One region of the Macrococcoides bohemicum genome, then DNA from elsewhere that is predicted to be linked to it. Evidence: predicted binding sites of a transcription regulator. Region 1 holds the regulator's gene; each other region holds the start of a gene.
What was found. The regulator NrdR, encoded in region 1, represses ribonucleotide reductase genes. The targets are predictions, from matches to a motif close to AACACNATATATNGTGTT.

Region 1 (8,029 bases):
TGACGTAACACCTATGATTATAGAAAAGCTCATTGCGCATGAACAACTCGCGCTACATGACGAACTTGAATTACCACTTGCCCTTGTGCTTGCAAAGATGGAACTTCAAGGTATTAAAGTGAATAAAGAGACATTAATTGAGATGCAGGGTGAAATACAAGAAAGATTAGATGCGTTAACAGAAAGTATCTATAATCATGCCGGCAAATCATTTAATGTTAACTCACCGAAACAACTTGGTGTGATTCTATTTGAAGAGTTAAAGTTACCGATAATTAAAAAGACGAAGACAGGTTACTCAACGGCAGTAGATGTATTAGAAAAGTTACAAGGTAGTCATGCGATTATCGATGATATTTTAGTATATCGTACATTATCTAAACTACAGTCAACGTACGTTGAAGGGTTACAACGATTAATAGGTGATGATGAGAAAATTCATACACGCTTTAATCAGGTTATCGCACAAACTGGTCGTCTATCTTCAATAGATCCGAACCTGCAGAATATACCGGTTAGATTAGACGAAGGTAGAAAGATTAGAAAAGCTTTCGTTCCGAGTGGAGATGACATGGTAATCTTTGCTGCCGATTATTCTCAAATTGAATTGCGTGTCCTTGCTCACATTACAGAAGATGCGAGTATGATGGAAGCATTTACACATGGTATTGATATTCATACGAAGACAGCGATGGAAGTTTTTGATGTTGAAAAAGATGAGGTAGACAGCAATATGCGTCGTCAGGCAAAAGCTGTTAATTTCGGTATTGTTTACGGCATTAGTGATTATGGACTAAGTCAAAGTTTAGGTATAACACGAAAAGCTGCACAACAATTTATCGATGATTATCTGGATAGCTTCCCAAAAGTGAAACAATACATGGATGATATTATTCAGAAAGCAAAGCAGGATGGTTACGTTACAACAATTATGCAGCGTAGAAGATATATTCCTGATATTACAAGTAAGAACTTTAATTTAAGAGGATTTGCTGAAAGAACTGCGATGAACACGCCAATCCAGGGAAGTGCAGCAGATATTATTAAACTAGCGATGGTACAGTTTGATAAAGCGCTGAAAGAGACAAACTTTAAAGCGAAGATGTTATTACAAGTACACGATGAATTGATCTTTGAAGTTCCAAAAGATGAAATAGATGTGTTTAGTCTATTTGTAAAAGATATTATGGAGCATGCAATTGAACTTAATGTACCACTTGAAGTAGAATATGATTCTGGTGAAAGTTGGTATGAAGCAAAGTAGGTGGAAAGATGCCGGAACTACCGGAAGTCGAACATGTGGTAAGAGGTTTAAGACCGCATGTGTTAAATAAAGAAATAATAAACGTAGCATTCTCAGAAGCGGTTAAACGCGGTAAAGCACAAGGTAAAGAAACGATTATTAAACAAATTGAGCTGGATGATTTTAATACCATAGTGCGTAATACTGTAATTGAAAGCATAAACCGCAGAAGTAAATACATTATTTTTGAATTAATGAAACAAAGAAGCCATTTCTTAGAGCAAGTACAAGTAATAGAGCAGGAACAAACATCTAAAATATATTTAGTCGGCCATTTAGGAATGGCCGGCGCTTTCTTTGTGAAAAGTAGTATTGAGGAAATTCCCATTCCAAATTATAAGAAACATTGGCATGTCCAGTTTGAATTGTCAGATGGACAAAAGATGATCTATTCAGATATCAGGCGTTTTGGAGAATTTAAAATATTAGATGAAGCAGCTTTTATAAACTTTAATCAGGCTATTGCGCCAGAACCTTTTGAAAATAACGCAATGGCACATTTCATACAGCAATCGAAACTAAAGAAATATATGAATAAACCGATTAAACAGGTCATTATGGATCATGGTGTTATAAGCGGATGTGGCAATATATATGCATGTGAAGCATTATATTTAGCAGGTATTTTACCGACTCATATTACACACACATTATCGACTCAGAAAAAGAAGAAACTCTTTTCAGCGATTGTGGACGTATTGAATAAAGGTATCGAATATGGAGGGTCAAGTATTTCTGACTACCGCAATGTAGAAGGTGAAAGTGGCAATATGCAAAGTAAATTTAATGTATATGGCTTAAAGCAATGTAAGATATGTAATAGTGATATAACGACACAAGTGATTGCAACAAGAAATACGCATTTCTGCGAAAAATGTCAAAAGTAGGTGTGAATGTGACAGTTATAGGTTTAACAGGTGGTATAGCAAGTGGGAAGTCGACAGTCGCAAAATATTTAGCTTACAATGGATTCATCATTGTTGATGCAGATATTGCAAGTCGCAAAGCAGTCGAAGCAGGATCATCTGGATTAGAAGAAATTAGAACAGTATTTGGAGATGGAGTAATACAGGAAGATGGAACGTTAAATAGAAAAGCACTCGGTGAGATAATCTTTAAAGATAAAAATCAACGAGAAAAGTTAAATGCGATCGTTCATCCCCGTGTAAGAGATATTATGGAGGCAGAAAAAGAAGCGGGACTAGCACTAGGTAAACTCGTAGTAATGGACATACCATTACTCTTTGAAAATAAATTAGAGCATACAGTTGATGAAGTTTGGGTGGTTTATGTTCCAAAAGAAGTTCAGATAGAACGATTAATGGCACGTAATCAGCTTTCACTGGAAGAAGCTGAGTCAAGAGTAGCATCACAACTATCAATAGAAGAAAAGAAACAAAGAGCTGATAAAGTCATTGATAATAGTGATAGCTTACAATCACTGTATCAGCAACTTGAGTTACTTATTCAAAGTTATATATAGACATTAATTTTAAGAAAATTATGAAAATAATTTTCTTAAAGAAAACGCTTCCTTAACGTTATCATTGTGCTATACTAATGAAAGAGATTAGTATAACACATTGCGGAGGAGAAGATATGATGAAAACAAGAGTAGCGATTAATGGGTTAGGAAGAATTGGAAGAATGGTGTTCCGTGCAGCACTATTAAATGATAATTTAGAAGTAGTTGCGATCAACGCGAGCTATCCTCCAGAAACACTAGCACATTTAACTAAGTACGACACTACTCATGGTAAGTTTGAATTAGATGTAGAACCTGGTGACAATGCTTTAATCGTTAATGGTAAGGAAATTAAATTAGTTTCTGAACGTAATCCAGAATTATTACCATGGAAAGAGTTAAATATTGATATTGTTATCGAAGCAACTGGTAAATTTAATGATGCTGAGAAAGCGTCAGCACATATTAAAGCAGGTGCGAAGAAAGTATTATTAACAGCTCCAGGTAAAGGAAATGTTCAAACAATCGTTCGCGGTGTGAACTGTGCACAATTAGATGTAGATACATATGATGTTATTTCAAATGCTTCATGTACTACAAACTGCTTAGCGCCAGTAGCGAAAGTGTTAAATGATAAATTCGGAATTAAGAACGGATTAATGACGACAGTTCATGCGTATACTAATGACCAGAAGAACTTAGACAATCCACATAAAGATTTACGCCGTGCACGTGCATGTGCTCAAAGCATTATCCCAACTTCTACAGGTGCAGCGAAAGCTTTAGCTTTAGTATTACCTGAATTAAAAGGTAAATTACATGGAATGGCGTTACGTGTACCTACAACTAATGTATCATTAGTAGACTTAGTTGTAGATTTAGAGAAAGAAGTAACTGTTGAAGAAGTAAATGCAGCGCTTAAAGCATCTGCTGACAATGAACTTAAAGGTATTTTAGATGTAACTTATGAGCCGTTAGTATCAGTAGACTTTAATACAAATCCACATAGCTCAATTGTTGATGGATTATCTACTATCGTTATGGAAGGATCTAAAGTGAAAGTATTATCATGGTACGATAATGAGTGGGGTTACTCAACGCGAGTTGTAGAATTAGCGGTATTAATGGGTGAAAAATTAGCGAAATAATATAGATGATAAGACATCTCTCTTAATTGAGAGGTGTTTTTATTTTGGATAAAAAGTTAAAATGTTGAAAAGGTTTGTTTTTGGATATGCCTTATTAGGCCCTGGAAAATTCCTCTCTTAAAATAAAAATACGTATATGTTATACTATTCACTATTATGTTGATAGTGAGGTATGTTATGAACTGGATTAAAATTATCGTTGCGGCGATTTTTGAGATGTGCTGGGTAATTGGTCTAGCCCATGCTGATAATTGGTATGAATGGATGCTTACTGTTATCAGTGTTTCAATCAGTTTCTATTTATTGCTCAATGCATCGAAATATTTACCGGTTGGAACAAGCTATGCTGTGTTCGTTGGTCTAGGTGCAACGTTAGTAACGATTGCAGATGTAGTATTTTTCAATGAACCAATAGGCGTTGAGAAAGTTATATTAATAAGTGTATTAATTATCGGTGTCATCGGTCTTAAGATGGCAACACCAGAGGAGGCGAAGTAATGTATTGGTTAATTTTAGTACTTGCCGGTATCTTTGAAATGCTAGGTGTTGTCGTGATTAATATGTATTCAAACACACATCAAAAGCGTTATGTTTTATTGCTGATATTTACATTTGCATGTAGTCTTTATTTTCTTTCCGTTGCGTTAATTGCAATTCCGATGAGTACTGCATATGCTATATGGACCGGTATTGGTGCAGTAGGTGGAGCAATTGTAGGGATTTTGTTTTACGGAGAATCGAAAAATGTATTACGTTTATTTTTTATGGGCTTAATTTTAGCAAGTACCATTGGATTGAAGTTGTTCCATTAAAAATAAAGTGTCACATACCGTATTTGGTGTGTGACACTTTTTTTATCTTTGCTTTAATTGTATCGGATAAATATCGGTAAACGTTTCTTCAATGACTTTTGACATAATGTCGTAGCCGAATACATGTGGATGTAGTCCGTCATCTGTAAGTTCGTTGCGTAAATAGTCGATGTCATCTTTAGTTTCAGTCATCTGTTTATAGTAATCGATAAATAATGCGTCATGTTCTGTACATAGTTGTTTGATTTCGTTATTTATTATCTGAACAAGTTTTGAGCGCGTTATAAATCCTTCTAACTTAGGTCGGTTCGTTGATGTTAGTGTAGTGACTGCAATATTTATGTTATTTTCATTTGCCATTACAATCATTGCTTCGATGTCTTCAAGGATACGTGTCTTAATTTGTTGCTGGTTGTCATTACTTTGATCAACGTCGAGCGCTTTCGTATTATTAATGCCAATCGATAAGACGATCCAATCTGGTTTCAACTGGATACTATCTGCTGTAAATCGGTCGCGTACCCATTGCGTACGATCGTTTCCAATGCCACGGTTAATCATTCGTTTGCCATTGTTTAATTGCAGGTAGCTTTCTATATCCCAGTAATCAGTTATTGAATCACCGATAAAGACGATTCCTACAGGGTCGTTATGATAAAGTATCACTTCATTTCTATGATTAAAGCTTTCTCGTAATTTATTTACGGGATGTCCTTCTTCTAACTTTGGTAAATGGATGTAATTCGGTCTCATCAGTTTTCTCCTTTGAATTTGAAAGATTTATATGTTGTTTATTATATACCTAGAACAGTGTAATCTTATGGATTTTTAATTGTTTCGTATTCATGTATAATTAAATAATAATAAAAAAAGGGGTGATTGTCTTGAAATGTCCAAAATGTGGTTTTAATCAGTCGAAGGTGATTGATTCACGACATGCAGACGATTTGACTGCAATCAGAAGACGTAGAGAATGTGAAGATTGTGGTACACGTTTTACTACTTTCGAAAGAATTGAATTACAGCCATTAATCGTCGTAAAAAAAGACGGCACAAGACAAGCATTCAACCGTGATAAGGTGTTGCATGGTTTAGTCCGTGCATGTGAAAAGCGACCTGTTGCTTTTGAATCACTTGAAAAAATTACGACAGATGTTGAGACTGCTTTACGTGAAAAAGGTAAGACGGAAGTGTCTTCGGTTGATATCGGTGAATTGGTGATGGAGCATTTAATGACTTTAGATCAGGTTTCCTATGTAAGGTTTGCGTCTGTCTATAAAGAATTTAAAGATGTCGATCAGTTATTACGTACAATGAGCGGTCTATTGAACGATAAAGATAAGAAGTAGGTGTCAGCATGCAGCATTATTTTACGGAATTAAACGGCACGGATCAGTTTACCGTCACGACAAACTATATAAGTACACATCTCACTGAAGATGTTCTTAAGACACTTTATACACCTTTAATTGGTATTGAATGTGTCGGTGTCTATCAGTTCTTAAGTCAGTTTTTAAATGACTATAACCAGGTTAGTAACGATTACACACATTATATTTTCTTAAGTGAGCTGAAGATGAATTTGAGTCATTTCGAAGTGATTCGCAAACGGCTTGAAGCAATTGGTTTACTTAAGACGTATATGAGAATAGATGATAGCAATCAGAAGTTTATCTATAAATTAATCAGTCCTGTAATGCCTGCACAATTTTTTAATGACCCGATGCTTTCTGTGTTCTTATATCAGCAGGTGGGTAAGCATCGTTATCAAGTGTTGAAGAGTAGATATTTTACAAATAATATAGATTATGATGGTTATCGGGATATTTCAAGTAAATATATGGACGTATTTGGTACGCCGAAATCTCCTGAACCAGTTGTATTCGAATATAATAGTGAGATTATTAAACAAAGTGACCCATATGGGATTCCTATTCATCACCAGACATTTGATTTTGATATGCTTGAAACATTGCTGGCACAGAATTTAATCACAAGTGAACAGTTACCTAAGAAGACGCGTGATTTAATTTCTCAGCTTGCTGCATTATATGATATTGCACCTACAGAAATGCGTCAGATTATCTTGAAGTCACTTACAAGCAATCAAACGATTTCTCATGAAGAGTTACGTAAAAATGCACGTGATTTCTATAAGATAGAACACGATGGTGCACTACCAACTTTACAGTTTCAGGAACAGTCAGATAATATAAAGCCTGAAGATAAGGAAGCGAGCACTCTACTGAACTGGTTTGAAAAGCTGGATACCACTAGTCCAATCGACATGCTGACTTCATTTAGTAAATCAGAACCGACCTTAAAGCAGAAACGCATGATTGAATCTATTTTAGAACGTGAACAACTGCCATATGGCGTATTTAATATTCTTATTCAATATGTATTGTTTACAAAGGATATGAAACTCCCGCAGGCGTATATTGAAGAGATAGCCTCTAACTGGAAGAAACAAAATCTAAAAACAAGTCAGGAAGCTTATCATTTTGTAAAATCAATGGATAAGAAACGTACGGAACGTAAAGATAAATCAAGTAGACCGAAACAATATTTACCGCCTTCTAAAGAGATGACACCTAAATGGTTAACGGATGAACCGATAGCAAGCAATAAAATTGATGAAAATGTCGATCTGGAAGCGGAACGTCGTAAGTTACAGCAAGAACTCAATCAATTATGGGAGGAGGATAAATGATGAAACCAATGGGCTCAATATTAAACGCTAACAGTGAAATCTTTAAGCGTATTGAAAAGATTAAAAAAGAAACGATAAAAGATCCTGAAATAAGTGCGTTTATTGCTGCTAATCATGTTACCGAGCAGATGATAGATAATGATTTATCTGTCCTCCAGGAATATAAAGATTCTTCAATTATGTGTCAGGATTGTGCATCTTATGGCCAGTGTAAGAACTTTGTCCCTGGTCACACGCCTGAACTATATATTGAAAATAATCACATTAAAATCAGACATTTGCCATGCCCTTCTAAGCTTGCTTATGATGAAGAACAGAAGATGAAACAGTTTATAACGGCAATTCATATGCCAAAAGATGTCCTGAATGCAAAGCTTGCAGATATTTATCTCGATGATAAAACGAGAATTGATATTGTCAGACGTGCGGGGCTAGTATGCAGAGATATCGCAAAGAATGTCGATACGAAAGGGATGTATATCCATGGACCATTCGGTACTGGAAAATCATTCATTTTAGGTGCAATCGCAAATGAATTGAAAGAGCGTCATATTTATACGACGTTAATGTACTTCCCGGAATTTATCC
Region 2 (8,029 bases), 520 kb from region 1:
AAATAAATAGCAAGCATCGATAATCCTAATGCTAATACGTCACTCATCATATGCATTGAGTCAGATAGTAATGCAAGTGAGTTAGATAATATCCCCCCGACAATTTCTACAATCGTAAAGAATAATGTGATGTAAAGTGACGCCCATAGTGTGCGTTTAGAGCCTTGCTGATGTTTTAAATGTTCAACGTGATGAAAGTATGTTGGACTTTCTAATTGTTTTCTCATAAAATTTACCCCCTAGTCATTGTTCATTATAAGCTGATGCATCGTTTTTAGCTGCCCGAGATGAAGCGTCATATGGTTGGCAGCAAATTCGATATCGTCATTCTTAATACTTAGTTCGTCGCGATCGCAAATCCCACCTAATAGACGTTTCGTCTGAAGTGGAAGCAATAACTTCAATGTATCAAACGAAGGAATATCTTCATCAAAGTCATCAGGGCTCGTTCCCGATTTAAAATATTTTGCTAATCCAGCAATTTCAGTATTAGCAGCGTTCGGTATTAAACGATATTCATTTTCTACAATGACATGCCCAACCATCCAGTAAATATTATTTGGCAGTCCGTCGATTGTCGTCTTCGCTTCCACTTCTTTAATCGGCTTGATCAGTTCAGTGATTTGCTGTTCGTGATGCACATATTCCTCACCTGCAGTACCACGTACGCGATCATCAACCCCTAGAACAGTTAACATATCGTTTGTCTTTTCCTGTTTTCTCTTGAATATATTAAACATTATCGTTCTCCTATGCATTTTTTATTTAGTGTATCAAGTAAAAATGTATTGTGCTACATTATTGTACTGATAACGATTATTAGCAATTAAGTATATACAAAACAAGTCCGATATCTTGTCGATATCGGACTTGTTTATTGGTGATGGTTGGACGAAATTGGTGATACTCCAATTTCGGGCGGGATTTTGATGCTGAAATTGGTGATCCGCCAATTTCGAGTTGGATTTTGATGCTGAAATTGGTGATCCTCCAATTTCGAGTTGGACTTTGTTGCTGAAATTGGTGATCCGCCAATTTTGATTTTACAAGTTCGGGCTTCCTGACACATCCACGCCACCATCGTGATTAAAATACACATTTGTTTTCTTCATAATAAAAAGACTCCAATCTATTTAATAATATTCCTCATTATAAGTTGAATAAGGAAATTATTTCAATAGCATTGAAGTCTTATTGATGACAATTTATATTATCCGAAATAAAGTACTGCAAATAATACAAGCAATATAAGATCAAAGATATGACGGAACATATTCTCACGCCATGCGTTGCGGTCTAAACTATCCAGTAGTCCAAGTACAAGTAAAGCTGCAAACGAACATACGATTAACATATTAAAGTTCATATCAGTAATTAGTCGGATAATGATTAATACGACAACAGCAAGATTTAATATGTTATACATGCGACCCCAAACTGTTGTTTCTTTAGTTCTATTCAAGTTGTTCACCTCTAAATGTTTGTTACGATACACTATAACATCAAACGCTATATCGCTCTAGTTATACGCTTATCTACATACCAATTAATGTTTATTCAATCTCGCTACGTGTGCTACGTTTCTATTTTTACCACGTTTTTTCGTTTTTCTTTTTACTTGTACAGGTTTCTTCTTCTTCACTGTTTGTACTGGTGCCTGTGCTTGAACCTGAGATTGTCCTTGTTCAATTTGTACTTTACTTTCTACTTCATTGCGCGTGTGTCCATTTAGCATCCATAATCTTGCTGTATTTAATGCGGCTGCAATAAGTTCAGTCAACTTTTCACGATCATCAAACTTAACGAAACCATTCTTCTCTACGTTATCAATATGTAATAGAATTTGTTCCGGTGTTTCGTTGGCACGTAATCCGAACAAGATTGTATTAACAATTAATTTCCCTGTGTCTGTTCCCTGGAAATCTTCAGTGATTCCTGCTTCGATATATTCAACTAAATGCTTAATGTCTTGCGTCGGCTCAATATAGAAATATTCTGTATATAATTTATAATCTTCATATTTAGGAATATAGTATTCTTTTTGTTCGGTTAAAAATTTTAAATCGATATCAATATTGCTAAGCTCTTTATGTTTAACACTGCCATCTTTAATCAGCGCTTCGTACTCAGGCATCACTGTAATAAGCTCTTCACGGATTTCATCTTCAGTCATTTGTACATTGAAATACTTTTCTTTTAACACTGCTAAATGTTTCAACGTTACAAAGCCATATAAATTTAATGCGCTACGATAGAAATGAATCTTATCAATTTCTTCTTTAAATGCTGGATGCGCTTGAATATACGCATTAAAATGCACTTTTACATCTTGAGGAATGAACAATAGCTCAGTGTCATCTGCATAAAATAAGAAAACTTCATCCGGTATATCATGATGATATACTATGTAGTTCTTTTCTTGTGCTGTGATATCATCTAACACGACTTTAAAGTTACTATCATATGTTTCCAGCATCTTACCTAGCATTTGATCATCTGCAAAATAAGCTTCGGTAATTAAGCTGATCAAATCTTCTTTATTTTTAGAAGAGTAACCTTTAATACCCAGGTTGCGACATATATTTTTTAACGCTTCTTTAGATAGCGCTGATAAATACATATCAAATGTATTGTCATTAAATTTTTCAGCTACTAATTTCTTTTTTTCTTCCTGTGCTGCGATGTCGATATTTAACTCGTTTGTCATAGTAAGTCCCCCACGGTTCTATAAGTTGTTGCTATCCTTTTTAAAAGCATTTATTTTTATTAATATTTATTCTATTTTACCAATGATTAAGTAAAAATTAAACTTTCTAATTTAACATAAACATACAATTGTGATGAATTTTGTGAAACAGATTAATATGGTACCGATGCTTGTTAAAAAAGAACAACCTGGCTATATATTAAATTCTTTACTTGTGCCATTATTACAGTCAGCAGAAATGTTACTTGCAAATGGTGTCGGTGACGCTGAAACGGTTGATAGAGCCTAGATGATTGGGACAGGAGAGGGGTTCTATACATATCCAAACCCTAGCTATAAAGCACCAGACTTTCTAAAAGGATAATATTTTCACAGCCGAACATTGTGTCCGGCTTTTTTTGTAACTTTTCTCACACCGCATGTTCTTAAAACCAGATAGCTTCGTTGTAAATATGACATCTTTTCAAATTCACTACTATTTTGCACACAAATACTGTATATAGTATTAATATTGAATTGCAAACACAATATATAGTAGGTGATAAAATGTTAACAGAAACAACTGATTTGAAGGACAGCTTAGAACGTTTAATAAATAGACACCCGGAAGTCGTTCATGAGAATGCAAATAAGGATGCGAATGTCTTTAATACACTGCGTGATTTAACAGCCGGTACTGTTGCTAAATCACTCGGCCTTGATATGCTACCGAAACATGTTAAACATGCTCACTTAAACGGAGATATTCATTTCCACGATTTAGATTATCATCCTTATATGCCGATGACGAACTGCTGTTTAATTGATATTCCAAATATGCTGGCTCATGGTTTTAAGATTGGTAACGCGAAAGTTGAATCACCAAAATCGATTCAAACTGCTGCAGCTCAGATTGCACAAATTATCGCTAACGTCGCCAGCAGTCAATATGGAGGATGCTCAGTAGATCGTATCGATGAAGTGCTAAGTCCTTATGCTGTCTTAAATGCAGAAAAACATCGTCAAACTGCAATAAAGTATGTCCAGCAAGATAAACAGGAACAATATATCCAGCAAATGACCGAAAAAGATATCGGTGATGCCATCCAGTCGCTTGAATATGAAATTAATACACTATATACAAGTAACGGGCAAACACCGTTTGTAACTTTCGGCTTTGGATTAGGAACGGATAAGTACAGTGTTATGATTCAACGTGCAATATTAAAAACGCGTATTGCAGGGCTTGGTGCTGATCAAACGACTGCAATATTTCCAAAGCTTGTCTTCAGTTTAAAAGACGGAGTGAATTTAAAACAGACTGATCCAAATTATGCGATAAAACAATTGGCTATCGAATGCGCTACAAAACGCATGTATCCTGATGTATTAAATTATCAGGCGTTAACAGAGATGATTGGAGATTTCAAAGCACCGATGGGTTGTCGAAGTTTCCTGAATACTTATCAGGAAGATGGACAGTTTATCAACAATGGTCGTTTCAATCTAGGTGTCGTAACGCTTAATTTACCTCGGATTGCATTACTAAGCAATAACCCGGATACTTTTATGACCATGTTACATCAAAGATTGGATATTGTACGCGATGCTTGTCTTTTTAGAATTAATCGATTAAAAGATGCACTTCCACAAAATGCCCCTATACTTTATCAATATGGTGCGTTCGGTAAAAGACTACATGCAGGCGAAGACATATCAGCATTGTTTAAAAATCGTCGTAGCACCATCAGTATCGGCTATATCGGATTATACGAAGTTGGCGCACATTTATTTGAGAAAGACTGGGAACATCATAAAGATGCTTCTGACTTTATATTAAATATATTAAAGACGATAAAATCATATGCTGATGACTTAACTAATCAATACGATATTCAGTTCAGTGTATACGGCACACCAAGTGAATCTTTAACGGACCGCTTCTGTACACTCGATTTTGAACGCTTTGGACTTGTGGTAAACGTGACCGATAAAGGATATTATACAAATTCATTTCATTATGATATACGCAAAAATATAACCCCTTTCGAAAAAATTGATTTTGAAAAAGACTTCGCGCGTTATTCAACAGGCGGATTTATTCATTATTGTGAATACCCGCCGATTATCCATAACCCCGAAGCGTTAGAAGCGGTATGGGACTATGCTTATTCACGTGTCGGTTATCTCGGTACGAATACACCGATTGATCAATGTTTTGAATGTGGTTATTCTGGTGAATTTCAACCGACGGCTACAGGATATGTCTGTCCTGAGTGTGGAAACAATAATCCTGAAACGACAGATGTGGTCAAACGTACTTGCGGTTATCTCGGCCAGCCTTTAAAACGTCCGATGGTAAAAGGACGTCAAATTGAAATTGCCACGCGTGTCAAACATATGTCGACAAGAGATGATTTATTATGACGTATGAAGGCATGGGATATGTTGCTAAAATAATGAATTGTGTCGTTACAGACGGTACAGGTATGCGTGTGTCTGTCTATGTATCCGGCTGTCACTTTCATTGTCCAGCGTGTTTCAATGCAAGTATCTGGCCATTTAATAATGGAGAACGCATCACAGAACAGAAAATCGAGGAGATATTAACCTTGCTGGATAAAGATTATATAAGCGGACTTTCTCTACTTGGTGGGGAACCGTTAGATAATTTAGCTGTTATTCAACCACTTATTTCAGCATTCAGAAAGAAATTCGGAGATAGAAAAGATATATGGATGTGGTCAGGATATATGATCGAGTATATTAATAATACGCCAATGCTGGCTGAAGTATTAAATGATATCGATGTACTTGTTGACGGTCCATATGTCCATAGCCTATCTCAGCCAAACTTAAAGTTTCGCGGGTCACTTAATCAACGTATCCATTATTTAAATAAAGGTAATATATTACATTAAAAATAAATAATGTTTTTATATTTATTTAAGATATAATGTAATTAATATTATTTTATAGGAGTTTAACCAATGGATAAATATCAAATTAAAGCACTTGCACTTTCTGTATTAACTGCATCACAATTCGTTCTACCTACAGCTGTACTTGATCATCAAATACCCGAAGCACAAGACGGCATCGTGAATTTAAAATCAGTCGGTGACGTACTCGTTCATGGTCATGTGGCGCGTCATGCACAGACGGCAAATGGTTATGACTTTAATCCAGGATTTGAAGCGGTTAAACCGATGATTGAGAACGCTGATATTGCGATCGCTAACCTTGAGACACCCATCGCTGCAAATGAATTAGGTCTAGATGACTATCCTACATTTAATTTGCCCCCTGAAGTCGCACAGGCAATTAAAAATGCTGGATTCGATATTGTCTCTAATGCGAATAACCACGCACTCGATCAGGAACAAAGAGGGTTACATATTTCTTTAGATTACTTAGATAAAATGCACTTACCATATGTCGGGGCTTATCGTAGTCAAGAAGATCATGACACGCCACGTATCATCGAAGAAAACGGTGTAAAACTCGGATTTTTAGCATACACATATGGGACGAATGGCCATGAACCAGCTGCTGATTATGATGTGAATTTTATCGACCTTAAAAAAATGAAAAAAGATATCGAAACATTAAAACCACAAGTTGATGGCGTTGTTGTCTCATTACATATGGGTACAGAGTATCAGTATCACGAGAATCAAGAGCAACGAGATGTAGCACAGGCGCTAACGGATTACGGTGCGGATATCGTCCTTGGTGGACATCCTCATGCTTTAGAACCGATGAAACAGGATAAAGATAGTTTTGTCATCTACAGCCAAGGTAATTTCTTTAGCGGTCAAGGTCAAATGCAGACCCGTTTAGGCGGAATATTATCTTTAGATATCAAAAAAACAAAAGATGGTGTTGAAGTAGCATCAGGTGAATTCTTACCGACATACAATGAAGGTGATTATAACGCTGGTGGCTACAAAACTGTACCTTTAATGCAATCATCACTTGATAACGGTACGAAACAAACACAGTTTAATTTTATTAATGATTTAATGACAACGTATCCTTCAAAAGTGAAAGTTGTGCAGAATTTATCACATTAAAGTAAAAAATACCTTGTGTTTTACATTAAAAGTATTATAATAACCTTCTACACGTAGAAAGAAGGATGAACATGTCACTATCAGTTGAAGAACGTAAAGTTACAAGCACAGAATTATACGCTCACTTAAACGATGCGACGTTATCTATTGCAACAATCGCAGAACATTTTAATTTAACATCTCAGGATATTACAGCAATTTTAAATATCGATAATTCGCAAATGTCTACAATACTTCCAACGAATGAATTTATTCACCTCGTTTGGGATGTTAGAGATTTTATCAACGATGAACTTCGTACACACGGAATTACGCCGAAAGAATATAGTTATTTAAAAGGTATGAAAACCGATTATTGGTTTTTACGATAATAGAAAGGAGAGACAAGCTTAAGCTTATCTCTCCTCTTTTATTTATAACACAATATGCATTATTTTCTACGTGCAGAAATAATAAGCATCATCGGCCTTCTCAGTTCATCTTTCATCTCAGGCACTCCATCTAATAGTTTTTCACTTGGCTCAGGTTCAGAGATGCCCTTAATCACGAAATCATTATCAATCAGCACACTTAAGTAATGTGAAAGTGTTCGATGATATTTCCTTACTTCTTCCCCAAGAAACTGCGTTTCACGTTCGCCTTCTTTATAATAGTTGTCTACCGGCCAGAACAATTTATTACCAGCCTCATCATAGATCCAGTCCTGACTACCTTCAGCTGTAAATACAGGATGTTCTACACTAAAGATAAATGTACCGTTAATCGTTAATACTTCCTTAACCTGCTCAACAACATCTTTAAATGACGGCAAATAATGTATCGCTAATGAGCTCATTACTACTTCAAATTCATGTGGTTCAAAGTCTAATTCATCCATCGACTGATTAATAAAAATAATCTTATCTGCATCCGGCTGTGCCTGCGCACGCTCTAACATCTTTTCAGAAATATCGATTCCGACAACTTTCTCTGCGCCTTGTTCTACAGCATACTGGCAATGCCAGCCGTAACCACAACCTAAGTCTAGCACAGCAGCACCATTTAACTCGGGAAGCATTTCTTTAAAGCTCTCCCATTCTCCTGCTGCTTCTAAACCTTTCTTTGAGCGTTCCATCTCACTATATTTATCGAACAATGACCGATTATCATACATATTATTGTCCATAGGCACTCCTTTAAGTATCTTATTAGCACTTACTTTATCAAAATTATAATAGATTATAAAGTTTTTTGAATAAGCTTTAAAAAAAGAACAAACAATAAAATC
Region 3 (8,029 bases), 970 kb from region 1:
TCTTCAGTTAACTCTTTCCAGCTAGCTATATCTTTCGATACTTTAAATTCAGACTCTACCCACATTTGTGAGATATTTTGACGCCAGAACATATTCGTCATATCTTCTTGTGTATTCCAGTTAACAGCTTTCATTTTGTCAGTCCTTTATATAAGTAATTTTAAAAGCAGTAATAAGAGACCTTACGGCCTCTTTAAAATTTAATTATTCATTATAGTTTATGATTTATACATATATTACACTGCACAGCTCGTACATTCTTCTACACTTAATAATTTATTACGTGTGTAGTATAGAGATTTTAGTCCTTTATGATGCGCATAGACATAAAGTCTTGATAGTTCTCTTGTAGAAATATCAGAGTTTACAAATAAAATTGTTGATATCCCTTGATCCACGTGTTCCTGAATTGTCGCGATTAGATCAATCAATTTCATCTGGTTCGTATTGAATGCTGATTTGTAGAACCACATAGACTCCGGAGATAAGAATGGCATTGGATAGAACGTCTCTGCATTACCATATGTTCTACGTTCAATCTGATCAACAATCGGCATTACTGAACTTGTTGCATTTTGAACATATGAGATACTTTGCGTCGGTGCAATTGCTAAACGGTATGCATGGAATAAACCATTTTTCATAACAGCTTCTTTTAATGCTGTCCAGTCCGCTTGTGTCGGTACATCCATACCTTCAAATAAAACTTTCACTTTTTCTGATTTCGGTGCATAATTTGTCGTTTCGTATTTCACGAAGTACTCACCTGTTGCATAGTTTGATTTTTCAAAATCCGCATAACGTTCGTTACGCTCCATTGCAATTTGCATTGAACGTTCAATTGAATAATAATTCATCATCATAAAGAATGTTGCAGCAAATTCTTTCGCTTCTTCACTTTCATAGCCAATCTTGTTCTTCGCTAAGTATCCGTGTAGATTCATAACACCTAGTCCAACAGAATGTAGTTCACGGTTTGCTTTTGCAACACCTGGTGCATTCTTTATGTCAGCAGCATCACTAACTGTCGTTAATGCGTCCATACCGATATGTACTGAATCCTGGAATTTCTTAGATTCCATTACATTAACGATATTGAGGGAACCCAGGTTACATGAAATATCACGTTTAATTTTATCTTCTGTCCCATAATCATTAATTACTGAAGTTTCTTGTAACTGGAAGATTTCAGTACATAAGTTACTCATCTTAATTTGCCCAATATTTGAATTCGCATGTACTTTATTCGCATTATCTTTAAACATTAAATAAGGATACCCTGACTGTAACTGTGTTTGGGCGATTAAGTTTAACATTTCTCGTGCATCTTTTGATTTCTTCACCACATTCGGATTTTGAACAAGCTCATCGTACATTACTTCGATATCTAAATCGTCTAACGTTTGTCCATATTCACGTTCTACTGTATGCGGTGCGAACATAAAGAATTCTTTTCCTTCTTTAGCGAGTTCAAAAAATTTCGATGGAACGATTAATCCCGTAGAAATTGTTGATAGTCTTAAATCTTCATCCGCATTAACTTTCTTAGTATCTAAAAATTCTAATACATCATAATGGAATATATTTAAATATACAGCTCCCGCACCTGGTCGTTGTCCTAATTGATCAGCGTAGCTAAATCCACCTTCTAAAGCTTTCGCTACAGGTAACACACCTTTTGCTACACCTTTAATACCTTTAATTGCTTCACCACGTGCACGTAACTTTGATAAGTTAATCGCTACACCGCCACCAATTTTAGATAATTGTTTCGCTGTTGAATCGATATAGTTGATTGAATTTAAACTGTCATCAACTTCAAGCAAGAAACAAGACACAAGTTCACCACGACGCGCACGACCTGCATTTAAAAATGTCGGTGTAGCCGGTTGATAACGCTGTTCAATCATAGCTGAGACTAAAGCTTTCGCTTTTTCTTTATCACCTTTTGCTAAATATAATGCTACGATAATCACATGTTGCTTATAATCTTCTAAATATTGCTTTTTATCATTTGTCTTTAAGGCATAATCTTTAAAGAATTTACTTGCTGACATGTAGCTCGCAAATTGGAAAGGAATGTTCTCAGCATATTTAATGATTTCAAGTAAATCTAATTCCGTATATTCTTCAAACAAATTATAGTAAAAATCCTGATCCACTAAGAAGTGTAAACGCTCTAATGGCGTATCAAAATGGATTGTAAAGTCATGAATCTCTTCTAGATAAACAGCTAATGCCTCCTGATCTTTCTCTAAATCAAAGAAACCATCTTCACGGCGCTTTGTAACCTGGTTATTTAATTCAATATGATTGTATTGCTTCTCTTCTACTGTTTTCATAACATTCTTCCACCTTTTTATTAAATAATTCTACGTCTCGATTATTTCCATGAAGTTCAAACTTCATAAGAAGCGGAACGTGGTATGTTGCACTAATGGTATCACCAGCTTTGCCGAAGTTTTGCCCCCAGTTACGGTTTCCACTTCCTACTACTGCCGCTAAATGATGATAATATCTTTCTAAAAACTGCGATACTGCATCTGGAACCTGTCCAAAACCAATTGTACCCGTGACTATGATAAATGGTTCTGACACACCTTCTTCCATCGCAGTTTCAAGAGGTATCACGCGAGGTTGTCCTGACTTTTGAATAAAACGGCGTACATTCCCTGTTAATGAATAATATACAATTAACATTTGCCTCACTCCTAACTGTAAGGAATATCACTAAACAAACATGAAACATTTCAAACCATTATGTATGTATTATGAAACGTAATTTTCTATTTTTAGTTTAATATTATCTTGTGTTATTTTTCTTTTTCAACACAAGATATAGTGGTATGTTGAAAACACACACACAAGATATACGATTAATTATAGCACTTAAAAATTGCTTTTCAATCTTAACAACTCCAAAAAAAATTAATTTTAATGTTGACTTTTCATCAAAATTTTTAATCCATTGATACGACTATATTTAATTGACTTGAAAATTTGTAAGGTTAATAATGAAATTTAATTCTATAAAATTCTGTTGAAATTTCATTTAAAAAATGATATTAAATAACAACTTCTCTTCACTAAAGGTGTATATATGTCTTTTTACATATGTCGAGATATCTATTATAATAGAACAATCAAAAATATCGGAGGCAGAAAATGACTGGCAGACAAAAAGAAGAACTACAAGATATCACATTACTCGGTAATCAAAACAATAAATATCTTTATGAATACGATCCATCAATTTTAGAATCGTTCGATAACAAACACCAGGGCAGAGATTATTTCGTAAAATTCAATTGTCCTGAGTTCACTAGCCTTTGCCCTATTACAGGTCAACCTGATTTTGCAGCCATCTATATCAGCTACATCCCAAATATAAAGATGGTCGAGTCAAAATCTCTTAAACTTTATTTATTCAGCTTTAGAAATCATGGTGACTTTCATGAAGACTGTATGAATATTATTATGAATGATTTAATTGATCTTATGGATCCACACTACATCGAAGTATGGGGAAAATTCACGCCACGTGGTGGAATTTCAATTGATCCTTATACAAATTATGGACGTCCAGGGACGAAATATGAAGAGATCGCGAATTATAGATTAATGAACCATGATCTATATCCTGAAACAATTACTAATAGATAAATTTGCTTTTTTAATATGAACTAAGGATACTTCTTATAAGAAAGTATCCTTAGTTTATTTCTTGTTATCAATATGAAAATGCTTGTTATTTATCTGTTAAATTGATTAATGAGTGATTATTTTAATAATTTTTTATCTACTTAAATGATTACTATTCAAAAAGTTGAATTGTCTTAAAATTAAAATAAGTGTATTATATATGAATAGTTTATTTGTATAAACTATTCGTCTTTTATTTGTACAACTTTATTTGAAACAAGGGGGAAATGGTATGGCGCAACACACGCGCGAAGAAGTGGTCAACAGTATGCCGAGAACTGGTTTCTTCGGTCATCCAAAAGGTTTATTCACTTTAATGCTGACTGAGTTCTGGGAAAGATTTAGTTATTATGGAATGAAAGCTATTCTTTTATTCTATCTTTATTATTCTGTGAATAAAGGTGGATTTGGATTAGATGAAGGATTTGCGATGCAAATTGTATCTATCTACGGTGCATTAATTTATATGAGTGGTGTTATCGGTGGATGGTTAGCTGATAGATTCATCGGTACACGTAAAGCAATACTATATGGCGCAATCCTTATCATGATTGGTCACATACTTTTATCTTTACCAAACAACTTCACTTTATTACTTATTGCATTGTTATTCATCATTTTGGGTACAGGATTATTAAAACCAAATATTTCAACAAATGTAGGAGAATTATACGAAAAAAATGATCCAAAGGTAGATTCAGCATTTACACTATTTGTTATGTCAATTAACATGGGTGCATTAATTTCACCATTACTTGTTGGCTGGTTACAAGATAATGTAGGCTTCCATTATGGATTTGCAGTCGCAGCTGTTGGTATGTTCTTTGGATTAATCATCTTTATGTTACGTTCTAAACAAACATTAGGACTTTCAGGCTTAGATGTTCCTAATCCAGTGACGGAAACTGATAAAAAGAAAACAATTACAATCACTGGTATCGTTATAGCTGCATTCCTGCTTTATTTCTTAGTTACAGGACTTATGGGTAATTTGTCACTTGAAAGTTTTATGAACTTTGTAACAGTAATTGGGATGGCGTTACCATTCTATTACTTTATTACAATGATCGTATCGAAGAAAACTACGAGAGATGAAAAAGCACGCGTATTTGCATATGTGCCCCTTTTCTTAGCATCTGTTACATTCTGGTCTATTCAGGAACAAGGATCAACAGTACTTGCACATTTTGCTGATAAAAATACGCAGCTTAATCTAGGTGTCTTAACAAATAATGCAATTGATTTTAAAATCCCGGCAGCGTGGTTCCAGTCACTGAATCCTTTATTCATTGTAACTTTAGCACCATTATTTGCCTGGTTATGGATTAAGCTCGGACGATTTAATCCACCGACAGTCATTAAATTCAGTATCGCGCTATTCCTAGCGGCAATGAGCTATTTAGTAATGGTTTATCCGTTAACACATAATGGCGATCAGTTAATGAATCCAGGTTGGTTAATCCTTAGTTATCTTCTAGTAACAATGGCTGAGCTTTGCTTATCACCTACGGGTTTATCTGTTACTACGAAATTAGCACCACAAGCTTATGCATCACAAATGATGAGTGTATGGTTCCTGGCAAATACAGTAGCACAATTAGTTAACAGTAAACTTGTACTTTATTATGAAGCTGTAGAAAATCACCAGTACTTTAACAATATCGGTTTAGTAACACTTGCTATAGCTGTTGTTCTATTGCTTGTCAGTCCATTTATGAAAAAATTCATGCGTGGTATTCATTAATAAAGAATCAATTACTATTGAAGCATACGATTAAGTATGCTTCTTTTTTATTGCAATATATTTTTTTTATAAATATATAATTGTAAAAATAATGATTGTTACAAACAATTGAACAAGCCTTGTTTAGAAAATTTCGACTATTAACTGAAAGATTGAATGTGACAATAATAATGGTAAAATAATGTTCTAAAATAATATAAATTTTCGAAATATTTATAACTCGAAAGGGATGAAAAAATGAAGTATACAAGAGAACAGATGGTTGAAAGTGTACCTCAAACTGGTTTCTTTGGCCATCCAAAGGGCTTAGGAATTCTTTTCTTCGTCGAATTCTGGGAGCGCTTTAGTTACTATGGTATGAGAGCGATATTAGTTTACTACATGTTTGATACAGTAGCAAACGGCGGTTTAGGAATGAACGAGACGACAGCTGCGAGTATAGGGTCAATGTATGGTGCTTTAATCTTTATGACTGGAATTTTAGGTGGATGGCTTGCTGACCGTATATTAGGTTCAAGACGTGCTTTACTCTATGGCGCAATACTCATTATGCTTGGACATATTGCAATGAGTTTACCATTTGGTATTCCTGCATTTTTAGCTTCAATGTTTTTAATTATTGTTGGATCAGGTTTAATGAAACCTAATATTTCAAATGTATTGGGTGGTTTGTATCACAAAAATGACAACCGTATGGATGCTGGTTTCGTAATCTTCTATATGTCAGTGAATATGGGTGCATTTTTATCACCATTAATAGTTGGTGAACTACAAAAGCAATATAACTATCACATCGGGTTTTTAGCCGCTGCGATTGGTATGGCATTAGCTTTAATTGCATATGTTATCTTTAACCGTAAGTCTTTAGGATTCGTTGGTGTTGAACCAACACATATTCTTGAAGGTGAAGAAAAATCAAAATACAAAAAATTATTTTCAATTGGATTTTTAGTCATCGTTTTACTTGTTGCTATCGGTATTTATAGTGGATTCCTTACCTTTAATACTTTCTCAATAATAGTAACTATTCTAGGCGTAGTTCTTCCAATCATTTACTGGACAACAATGTATAGTAGTAAAGATGTTACCGAAATCGAGCGTTCACGATTAGTAGCATATGTACCGTTATTCTTAGCCAGCGTTATGTTTTGGTCTATTCAGGAGCAAGGTGCTAATACTTTAGCGATATTTGCTGCGAAATTCACTCAGCTCGACCTTAATAAAGTTTCAGGAATTGATTACTTAGTACCTGCGGCATGGTTCCAGTCACTGAATCCATTATTTGTTGTCGCTTTAGCACCTGTCATTTCTGCTTTATGGTCTAAATTAGGTAAATTTAATCCATCTACTCCGATTAAATTTGCGATAGGAATATTAATGGCAGGTATCAGTTTCTTAATCATGGTTATCCCTGCCCAAGATGCAAGTTCTACGAATTTAATTAACCCAATGTGGTTAGTTGCTTCATTCTTTATCTGTGTCATCGGTGAACTTTGTTTATCACCAACAGGTTCTTCAACATCAGTTAAATTAGCACCTGTTGCGTTTAACTCTCAAATGTTAAGCTTGTGGTTCCTATCAAATGCGACAGCACAAGGTATTAACGCTCAATTAGTTAAATTAATCGAGCCACTTGGTTATGCGAACTACTTCTTATTTATTGGAAGTTTAGCAATAGCATTGTTTGTTATTATTTTCTTATTAAGTAGATTTATCTCTAGAAAGATGCAAGGTATACACTAATTAATCTTACTTAACCAATAATTATATAAAAGATAAGGACATTGAATATTGTTCAATGTCCTTATCTTTTATTTTTTATATTAGTTTAGCTTCTTCAAGCAACTCTTCAATAAAAGTGTCTTTTACTTTTTTGATGCGTCTTTTCTCTACAATCTTTTCATAGAATGGCATATCCAATTCTTCTAACTTCTTACCATTATTTAATACCGAAATAGCATGAAGTAATATGCGTATATCATATACTGAACCAAAAACTTCTGGTACACCCATATGATATAGCCATTCTTCACAAATTTCTTTACCAGTACACTCAACAATCGTTTTAATTGTGCGTCCCCCAGAATAAACCTGATTTCACTTTTCGAGCATGTAATGGATTAATAAATGCTTTCGATGGTGTATGTAAATTTAACAAAGGATAGACATTATGATTCCTGAACTTTTACGTGTAGGTTTGTTGTTACTTTTGCTTTTTATCGGTGGATACTTTTTCAATAATCACCAAGAATCGCAAAAAAAATTAAAATAAAAGCCCGAAAGATGCAGTAGCGTTTAATGTCTGCATCTTCAGGGCTTATTTATTTTATAGTGATTTATACCATTCAGCAGCATGCTGGACTTCTTCTTGTGTTAGAGAATGTCCTGATTGATGCCAGAAAATCTCAACTTCTGCACCAACCGCTGTTAATGCTTGTGCAAGTTCTTCAGTTTCTTGTCTCGGTGATATTGGATCATTCACCCCAGCACCGATAAATACTTTCTTACCTGATAAATCAGGTAATTCAATGTTGCGAAGTGGTACCATTGGGTGGAATAGAATCGCTGCATGTAATGCATCTT

Region 2: nrdD (anaerobic ribonucleoside-triphosphate reductase) is a predicted target of NrdR. The motif match lies at 3,229-3,246, and genes of this name have one in related genera.
Region 3: nrdI (class Ib ribonucleoside-diphosphate reductase assembly flavoprotein NrdI) is a predicted target of NrdR. The motif match lies at 2,829-2,846, and genes of this name have one in related genera.

Annotation. Positions count from the first base shown of each region.
Region 1 is NZ_CP054482.1:1,662,830-1,670,858, reverse strand. It holds gene polA (DNA polymerase I) at 1-1,264, shown strand, start outside; gene mutM (DNA-formamidopyrimidine glycosylase) at 1,273-2,190, shown strand; gene coaE (dephospho-CoA kinase) at 2,178-2,786, shown strand; gene HT586_RS08645 (glyceraldehyde-3-phosphate dehydrogenase) at 2,906-3,916, shown strand; gene HT586_RS08640 (DMT family transporter) at 4,094-4,414, shown strand; gene HT586_RS08635 (DMT family transporter) at 4,414-4,728, shown strand; gene HT586_RS08630 (SGNH/GDSL hydrolase family protein) at 4,771-5,481, opposite strand; gene nrdR (transcriptional regulator NrdR) at 5,613-6,077, shown strand; gene dnaB (replicative helicase loading/DNA remodeling protein DnaB) at 6,086-7,441, shown strand; gene dnaI (primosomal protein DnaI) at 7,441-8,029, shown strand, end outside.
Region 2 is NZ_CP054482.1:2,179,160-2,187,188, forward strand. It holds gene HT586_RS11360 (cation diffusion facilitator family transporter) at 1-227, opposite strand, end outside; gene HT586_RS11365 (hypothetical protein) at 240-740, opposite strand; gene HT586_RS11370 (hypothetical protein) at 1,211-1,462, opposite strand; gene HT586_RS11375 (Rho termination factor N-terminal domain-containing protein) at 1,547-2,707, opposite strand; partial or broken gene HT586_RS12475 (hypothetical protein) at 2,838-3,071, shown strand; gene nrdD (anaerobic ribonucleoside-triphosphate reductase) at 3,254-5,113, shown strand; gene nrdG (anaerobic ribonucleoside-triphosphate reductase activating protein) at 5,110-5,607, shown strand; gene HT586_RS11395 (CapA family protein) at 5,677-6,762, shown strand; gene HT586_RS11400 (DUF2316 family protein) at 6,834-7,133, shown strand; gene HT586_RS11405 (class I SAM-dependent methyltransferase) at 7,193-7,927, opposite strand.
Region 3 is NZ_CP054482.1:694,695-702,723, reverse strand. It holds gene nrdF (class 1b ribonucleoside-diphosphate reductase subunit beta) at 1-134, opposite strand, end outside; gene nrdE (class 1b ribonucleoside-diphosphate reductase subunit alpha) at 237-2,342, opposite strand; gene nrdI (class Ib ribonucleoside-diphosphate reductase assembly flavoprotein NrdI) at 2,305-2,700, opposite strand; gene queF (preQ(1) synthase) at 3,166-3,663, shown strand; gene HT586_RS03655 (peptide MFS transporter) at 3,935-5,446, shown strand; gene HT586_RS03650 (peptide MFS transporter) at 5,684-7,189, shown strand; gene HT586_RS03645 (oleate hydratase) at 7,265-7,516, opposite strand; gene HT586_RS03640 (alpha/beta hydrolase) at 7,773-8,029, opposite strand, start outside.